Pyxidicoccus trucidator: one gene and its partner. The protein of the gene in region 2 interacts with the protein of the main gene of each other region in a pairwise test. Links are inferred from orthologs where the notes say so. Each region holds a gene or a part of one and is shown on either strand. Other genes may lie near its edges.

Region 1 (4,214 bases), on a different replicon or contig from region 2:
CCCGTGAAGCGGCTGCCGAAGACGACGTCCGCGTCCCCGTCGAGGATGGGCTGGATGACCTTGGGGATGTCGCGCGGGTCGTACTCCAGGTCCGCGTCCTGGACGATGATGATGTCCCCGGTGGCCTCGGCGAAGCCCCGGCGCAGCGCCGAGCCCTTGCCCTGGTTCTGCTCCTGGAACAGCACCCGCACCTCGTTGCGGTTGCGCGGCGTGCCCCCCAGCACCTCCACTCCCTGCTCCTGGAGCTGGCGCAGCAACTCCCGGCTGCCGTCCCGGGAGCAGTCGTCAATCAGGACGAGCTCCTTGGGGAAGTCGACGGCGATGCAGCGGCGCAGCAGCTCCGCGAGGGTGGGAATCTCGTTGTAGACGGGGATGATGAGCGACACGAGCATGGCGGCTCGCGCCTCTACCCCATTTCGCCGCCCGGGGCGACCCAGAAGGAACCCCGGGAGGCAGCGAGGGAGGCAGGGAGCGCCAGGTCATTGGCTGGATTCGCGCTGTTCCCCTTGCATGAAAGTGCTTTGACGGCCAAAGACTGATGCATGTCATGGCCCCCGCGCATCGTCAGCCCCGCCCCCGGAGGGCGGGAACCGTCGGACATCTTTCGTGAGCTTCGACGACAGCTGGGGCCCCTTGTCGGGCGCCAGCTCCTCTTCGTCCTGCTCGGCCTGGTGGGGCTGACAGGCGTATTGACCAGCTATGCGCAGGTGGAGCCCGATGAGGTCGGCGTCATCCTCCGGCTCGGCCGCTTCGTCGGCACCGTGGAGCCGGGCCCCCACTTCCGGCTGCCGTTCTGGGTCGACCGCATGGTCAAGGTGCCCGTGCAGCGGCAGCTCAAGGCGGAGTTCGGCTTCCGCACGGAGGCATCCAGCGCGCGGAGCGCCTCTTCCTCCTATGCGGCGAGCTCCCCTGACCTGCAGCGCGAGTCGCTGATGCTCACCGGCGACCTCAACGTCGCGGTGGTGGAGTGGATCGTCCAGTACAAAATCAAGGACCCGTACAAGTACCTCTTCAAGGTGAAGAACGTGGAGGCGATGCTGCGGGACATCTCCGAGGCCTCGATGCGGGCGGTGGTGGGCGACCACTCGGTCAACGAGGTGCTCACCACCGGCCGTCAGGCGGTGGCCACCCAGTCCAAGCTGCTGCTCCAGGACCTGGCGGACCGCTACGAGACGGGCGTGGACATCCAGCAGGTGGTCCTCCAGGACGTCAATCCGCCAGACCCTGTCAAACCCTCCTTCAACGAGGTGAACCAGGCCATCCAGGAGAAGGAGCGGGCCATCAACGAGGCCTACGCCGAGCGGAACCGGGCCATTCCTCGCGCCCGCGGCGAGGCAGAGGAGGCGCTGCGCGCCGCCGAGGGCTATGCCATCGAACGTGTGAATCGCGCCCGGGGTGAGGCCGACCGCTTCGCCCGCGTCCATGAGGAGTACCGCAAGGCTCCGGACGTCACCCGCCGCCGGATGTACCTGGAGACCGTCAGCCAGGTCCTCCAGGGGGCTGGACACAAGGTCGTCGTGGACGAGTCGCTCAAGGGACTCACCCCGCTGTTGCGGATGGACGGGGACGACCCCGTGCCCGCGAGCGCCACCCACAAGCCGGAGGCCCAGCGATGAGCCGCGTCACTGTCGTAATCGCCGTGGTTGCCGTGCTCGCCATCGTGCTGGGGTTTTCCAGCACGTACACGCTGAGCGAGAACGAGCAGGCCGTCATCACCCGGTTCGGCGAGCCCAAGGGGCAGTCGATTGTCGCGCCCGGACTCCACCTCAAGCTGCCCTTCGTCGACACGGTGAACCGCTTCGACAAGCGCTGGCTGGACTGGCGGGGAGACCCGAACCAGATTCCCACCAAGGACAAGAAGTACATCTGGGTGGACACCTTCGGTCGCTGGCGCATCGTCGACCCGCTGCGCTTCTTCCAGCGCCTGCGCGACGAGCGCAACGCCAAGTCCCGGCTCGATGACATCATCGACGGCGAGACGCGCAACACCATTGCCTCGTTCGCCCTGATTGAGGCGGTGCGCTCCACCAACCGCCCGTTCGAGGACGACGAGTACATCACCGAGAAGGAGCGCGGCGAGTCGCTGGAGCAGGTCGCCCAGGGCCGGGACAAGCTCACCCGGCAGATTCGCGACCGGGCCGCCGACATCGTCAAGGAGTTCGGCGTGGAGCTGGTGGACGTGCAGATTCGCCGCATCAACTACGTCGACGAGGTGCAGGTGAAGGTGTTCGAGCGGATGATTTCCGAGCGGCGGCGCATCGCCGAGCGCTCCCGCTCGGAGGGCATGGGCCGCGCGGCGGAGGTCCGCGGCCAGCGGGAAAGAGACCTCAAGGAGATTCGCTCGGAGGCCTACCGCAAGTCCCAGGACATCACCGGCAAGGCCGACGCCGAGGCGACGAAGATATACGCGGACGCCTTCGGCAGGGACCCGGAGTTCTACCAGTTCATGCGCACCCTCGAGGCCTATCCCCAGGTGGTGGACCGCTCCACCTCCCTGTTCCTCGGGAGCGACTCCGAGTTCTACCGGTACCTGCGCAGCTCGAAGAAGTAGGCGGAAGAGGCCCCGGTGCTGCTCAATGACGGCTACGTGTACCGCGAGCAGCTCGGGCACCGCCGGGGCCTCAACGCGCTCGCCCACCTGGCGGACCGGTACCGTCACTCCTCGGAGTCCGAGTGGCGGGCGCGCTTCGAGCGGGGCGAGGTGCAGCTGGATGGCGTCATCGTGGGCGGGCTGGAGCCCCTGAGGGCGGGGCAGTGGCTGTGCTGGCACCGTCCGCCGTGGGAGGAGCCCGACACGCCACGGACCTTCGAGCTCGTGCATGAGGACGCGGAGCTGCTCGCCGTGGTGAAGCCGCCCGGGCTGCCGACGCTGCCCGCGGGGGGCTACCTCCAGAACACGCTGCTCTCCCTGGTGCAGGCGCGCTGGCCCGAGGCCGTCCCCATGCACCGCCTGGGGCGCGCCACGTCGGGCCTGGTGCTCTTCACGCGCACGCCCGCCGCCGCCTCCCACGTGGCGAGCAGCTGGCGTGAGGGCCTCGTGCACAAGCGTTACCGCGCGCTCTCCCTCGGGCTCGCCGCCCATGGGGACTACGACATTCGCGCGCCCATCGGGCTGGTGCCCCATCCCCGGCTGGGCGAGGTGCACGGCGCGAGCGAGCGGGGACGAGCGTCCCACAGCACGGCTCGGGTGCTGGAGCGGCGCGCCGAACACACGCTCTTCGAGGTGGACATCCACACGGGGCGTCCCGAGCAGATTCGCATCCACCTGGCCTTCATCGGCCACCCGCTCGTGGGGGACCCGCTCTTCGCCGCGGGAGGCCTGCCGCGGGCTGACAACCCCGGGCTCCCCGGCGACGGCGGCTACCTGCTGCATGCCGAGTCGCTCGCACTCCCCCACCCGCGCTCGGGCGTGCGGCTGCGACTGCACGCCCCGCCTCCCGTCGCGCTCCGCTGCTGACGGCGGCTCGCGCCTCTACGCCATTTCGCCGCCCGGGCGACTGTCCTGCACCCACCGCGCTGACCTGCTTCCCCAGGCGAGGGGGGTGGCGCGGCTTGCCCGACTTGCGTGAAATGCCATTTCGCGTCGGGAGAGGAGGGGCCAGGGGGGCCTTTCCGCCCCATGCGAAAGCTCAGGGAGCGTCATGACTGACCACCACGGCCACGCGGGCCATGGAGTGCTGTCCGTTGAGGCCCCACCCGGGACGGAGGGAGCGCTGGCCGAGGGCCTGAGGGATTTCCTCTATGGCGCCTGGTACATGCCGCACGGCCACTGCTACCAGTGGCAGCCGGACCTGGTGGTGCTGCACGTGCTGTCCGACACGCTCATCGGCGCCGCCTACCTCTTCATCTCCCTGTCGCTGTACGTGCTGGTGCGGCGCATCCGGCTGCCCTTCGGGGGGATGATTCTCTCCTTCGGCCTCTTCATCGGCGCGTGCGGGCTGACGCACCTGGTCGAGGTGTGGAACGTGTGGAACTCGGCCTACTGGCTGGCGGGAGGCGTGAAGGCGGTGACGGCGGTGGCGTCCGTGGCCACGGGGCTGTACCTGGTGCCGCTGCGGCGCCGGGTGGCGGAGGTGGTGGCGTCCGCGCGGCTGTCCGAGGAGCGCGGGGTGCGGCTGGAGAAGAGCAGCCGGGAGCTGGAGACGCTCTACGCGAAGCTGAAGGAGTCCGAGGCGCAGCGCACCGGCTTCTTCGCCAACGTCAGCCACGAGCTG
Region 2 (4,156 bases):
ACAGACCCGATGAACTCGGACCCGCTCTTCTTCCGGACGCGCATCCGGGAGGACGTGCTGCCGGCCCTGTCGCGCGCCGCGGGCTACCGCGTGGAGGCGCGGCTGGCGGCCTTCGCCCGGCATGCGGCGGAGGACGACGCGCTGCTGACGCGCCTGGCGGAGGAGGCGTGGCGGCGGCTGCTGCTGCACGACGAAAGCCTGGATGCCGTGGGGGTGCGCGCGCTGGAGCCGCCGCTGCGGCGGCGGGTGCTCGTCCGCCTGCTCGAGAGGGACGGCCTGCCAGTGGATGACGCCACGCTGCTGCGCGTGCTGAGCGCGGTGGAGCGGGGGCGCAACACCCCGCTGGGGCAGGGCTACGAGCTGCGCGCCGTCGGCGGGCGGGTCCGCACCTTCCGTCCCCGCCCGCCCGTGGCCCCGGCGGAGCTGCACCTGGAGGGTGAGGGCGCGCGGGGAGCGCTGGACGGAACGGGCTGGCGCTTCTCCGTGGCGCGCGGACCGCCGCCGACGGGCATGCACGGGCTTGTGCTCGCCGAGGGGACGCTGTGGCCGCTCACCGTGCGGACACGCCAACCGGGCGACCGCCTCCGGATGGCGGCGGGACAACGAAAGCTCCAGGACCTGTTGGTGGACCTTCGGGTGCCGGAGGAAACGCGCGGTACGTGGCCGGTGGTGGTGGACGCCGGGGGGCAGGTGCTGTGGCTCCCCGGGTTGTGGGCACCCGCGTCAACAGGAGTTCCTTCCGGACACTCCCTGTGGGCGGCACCTCCGGGTGCGAGCATTCAGCGGCCCCCTTCGTTATAGAGTGGAACAGTGCAGAGTGAGGGGATGGCCGCGGCCCCCTAAATAGTTGAGGGCTTTTTGCTGTTGCTGATACGGTCCGACGTTGGGTTGCTCGCCTGGTGTCGGCCAAATGATGGAAATAGCTGGGGTTCTTCCCAGCGCGGCCCTCATCCCGCCGAGTACCGAAAGGGCAGCTGACACGTGCGTTCGACCTACAAGACCATCGGGCTCTGGGTCATCCTGATCGTCCTCTTCGTCGCCTTCTACAACTTCTTCTCCCAGGGCAATGACCAGGTCCAGGAGCCATCCTTCACGCAGCTGCTGTCGAAGGTGGAGGAGAAGAAGGTCAAGGAAGTCGCCGTCAAGGGCAACACCTACTCCGGCAAGTTCGTCGATACGAGTGAGAAGTTCCGTACGACGGGCCCCGCGCCGGACGCGGCCATGCTCAACCAGCTCCGCGCCAACGGCGTGGACGTGAAGTACGAGCGGGAGGAGCAGAACAGCCTCTGGCTCACCATCCTCGGCCAGTGGATGCCGGTGGTCTTCCTGTTCCTCTTCTTCATCTTCTTCATGCGCCAGCTGCAGGGTGGTAGCGGCAAGGCCATGACCTTCGGCAAGTCGAAGGCGAAGCTCCTCAGCGAGAGCCACAACAAGGTCACCTTCGCGGACGTGGCCGGCGTGGACGAGTGCAAGGAGGAGCTGGAGGAGATTGTCGCCTTCCTCAAGGACCCGAAGAAGTTCACCAAGCTGGGCGGTCGCATCCCCAAGGGCGTGCTGATGATGGGCCCCCCGGGAACGGGCAAGACGCTGCTCGCCCGAGCGGTGGCCGGTGAGGCCGGTGTTCCGTTCTTCTCCATCTCCGGCTCGGACTTCGTGGAGATGTTCGTGGGCGTCGGCGCCAGCCGTGTCCGGGACTTGTTCGAGCAGGGCAAGAAGAACGCCCCCTGCATCATCTTCATCGACGAGATCGACGCCGTCGGCCGCCACCGTGGCGCCGGCCTGGGCGGCGGTCACGACGAGCGCGAGCAGACGCTCAACCAGCTGCTCGTGGAGATGGACGGCTTCGAGTCCAACGACGGCGTCATCCTGATTGCCGCCACCAACCGTCCGGACGTGCTGGACCCTGCCCTGCAGCGTCCCGGCCGCTTCGACCGGCGCATCGTGGTGCCGCGCCCCGACCTGAAGGGCCGCCTGGGCGTCCTCAAGGTGCACACCCGGCGCGTGCCGCTGGCTCCGGAAGTGGAGCTCGAGGTCATCGCCCGCGGTACGCCGGGCATGACGGGCGCGGACCTGGAGAACCTGGTGAACGAGTCGGCGCTCATGGCCGCGCGGCAGAACAAGGAGCGCGTGGACCTGAGCGACTTCGAGGCCGCCAAGGACAAGGTGTTCATGGGCCCGGAGCGCCGGTCCATGATCATGACCGAGAAGGAGAAGCGGAACACCGCCGTCCACGAGGCGGGCCACGCGCTGCTGGCCAAGCTCCTCCCGGGTTGTGACCCGCTCCACAAGGTCACCATCATCCCGCGCGGCCAGGCCCTGGGCGTCACCTGGAGCCTGCCCACCGAGGACAAGATCAACGGCTACAAGAAGCAGATGCTCGACCAGATCTCCATGGCCATGGGCGGCCGCATCGCCGAAGAGCTCATGTTCAACGAGATGAGCAGCGGCGCGGCGAACGACATCGAGCGCGCCACCGAGACGGCGCGCGCCATGGTGTGCCGCTGGGGCATGAGCGAGAAGATGGGCCCGCTGGCGTTCGGCAAGAGCGACGGTGAGGTGTTCATGGGCCGCGACTTCAACTCGTCCAAGGACTACTCCGAGGACACCGCGCGGCAGATCGACATGGAGGTCCGCTCCATCGTCGTGGGCTGCTACGACAACGGCAAGCGCCTGCTGACCGAGAACCTCGAGGCCCTCAAGCGCGTCGCCGAGGCGCTGGTGGAGTACGAGACGCTGGACGCCGAGGACGTGAACATCCTCCTCCAGGGCGGCCAGCTCACCCGTGAGCGTCCGCCTCCGCGCGTCAACGCTCCGCCGAAGGCGACGGAGAAGAAGGACAAGCGGAAGATCCTCGACGCGCTCGATGCGATTCCGACGATGGAGCCGAAGAAGGCGTAGTCCCACCGTCACCGTGGAAATGACGAAGGCCCTTCCCAGCACACCGGGAAGGGCCTTCTGCTTTGCGGGCCTCATGCCCGGCCGCTCAGGCCAGGTCGAAGAGCAGCGCCTCGACGGGCTCGGTGGCGGTGAGGACCAGCCGAGACTCCTCGGACACGGCCACGCCGTCACCGGCCTTCAGCTCCAGGCCGTTGAGCGTGCCCTTGCCGCGGGCCAGCTGCAGCCAGGCGTGGCGGCCGGGGGCCAGCGTGTACTCGGCCTGCTCGCCCACGCCCAGGAGCGTGCTGTGCAGCGACACGTCCTGGTGCACGGTGAGGCTGCCCTCGCGCGCGTCGGGGCTGGCCACCACGCGCCAGCGTCCCTGCCGCTCGGACTCCGGAAACGCCTTCTGCTCGTAGCCGGGCTTCAGGCCGCGCCGCTCGGGGATGATCCAGATCTGCAGGAAGTGCAGGTCCTGGTCCGAGCCGTTCATCTCGCTGTGCATGACACCGGTGCCGGCCGTCATCCGCTGCACCTCACCCGCGCGCAGCAGCCCGTCGCCGCCCGTGCTGTCACGGTGGGCAATGGCCCCGCTGAGGGGGTAGGTGATGATTTCCATGTCGCGGTGGGGGTGCGTGTCGAAGCCCTCGCCGGCCGTGACACGGTCCTCGTTGATGACGCGCAGGGCGCGGAAGCCCATGTTGTCGGGGGCGTAGTAGCTCCCGAACGAGAAGGTGTGGTGGGAGTCCAGCCAGCCGTGGTTGGCATGTCCGCGGGCTTCAGAGGGTCGAACGGTCATCATGGAGTGCTCCTTTTCTTCCGGGGGCGGCGGCCCTCAGGGCCTTCCGTCCTCCGCACTCAATATGCGCCCCCGAACCGTCACCACCAGCCGCGAGGGATGGGACGCATTGTTCTACCCATGGGACGAAGGGCGGAGCGGGCGGTAGGGTGCGCGAACCGCGCCGCAGGAGCCGCCTCCCCATGCCTCGTGCCCGTCCGATTGTCGCCGACCGTCCGGAGGATCTGCTGCTCGCCTTCCGGCGGCTGGGGCTGCCCCCGTCCGCCCGCGAGTACCTGCTGGAGAAGCTCCCCCACGCCCAGCTGCTCCTCACAGGGCTGGCGAAGGAGGAGGGGCACTTCCTCCAGTCCCTCCACGCCACCGCCACGGCGCCCGGGCTGGAGGAGTACCCCGCCTGGATTCCCGGTGACGCGAAGGCGCGGCCAGGCACGGGGCTGCTCACGGGGCGCAAGGAGCAGTTCGACCGGCTGCTGGCCACGG

Evidence for each region. Proteins that work in one complex are often made in the same cells at the same time.
Region 1: the proteins of ftsH (region 2) and hflC interact in binary tests that used the Escherichia coli proteins (3 or more experiments, as listed by UniProt). The link is inferred for Pyxidicoccus trucidator from one-to-one orthologs.

Annotation. Positions count from the first base shown.
Region 1 is NZ_JAAIXZ010000012.1:283,463-287,676, reverse strand. The notes cover bases 583-3,581. They hold hflC (protease modulator HflC), read left to right. Parts: upstream 583-1,612; coding sequence 1,613-2,551; downstream 2,552-3,581. Other genes in these bases: G4D85_RS30855 (RluA family pseudouridine synthase), read left to right, coding at 2,567-3,457; hflK (FtsH protease activity modulator HflK), read left to right, coding at 583-1,616. In the rest of the region: G4D85_RS30870 (glycosyltransferase family 2 protein), read right to left, coding at 1-392; more of hflK, read left to right, coding at 543-582; G4D85_RS30850 (ATP-binding response regulator), read left to right, coding at 3,642-4,214.
Region 2 is NZ_JAAIXZ010000017.1:98,455-102,610, reverse strand. The notes cover bases 499-3,439. They hold ftsH (ATP-dependent zinc metalloprotease FtsH), read left to right. Parts: upstream 499-981; coding sequence 982-2,898; downstream 2,899-3,439. Other genes in these bases: G4D85_RS36520 (pirin family protein), read right to left, coding at 2,984-3,439; tilS (tRNA lysidine(34) synthetase TilS), read left to right, coding at 499-801. Also shown: more of tilS, read left to right, coding at 1-498; more of G4D85_RS36520, read right to left, coding at 3,440-3,679; folP (dihydropteroate synthase), read left to right, coding at 3,859-4,156. UniProt on the Escherichia coli protein: Acts as a processive, ATP-dependent zinc metallopeptidase for both cytoplasmic and membrane proteins. Plays a role in the quality control of integral membrane proteins.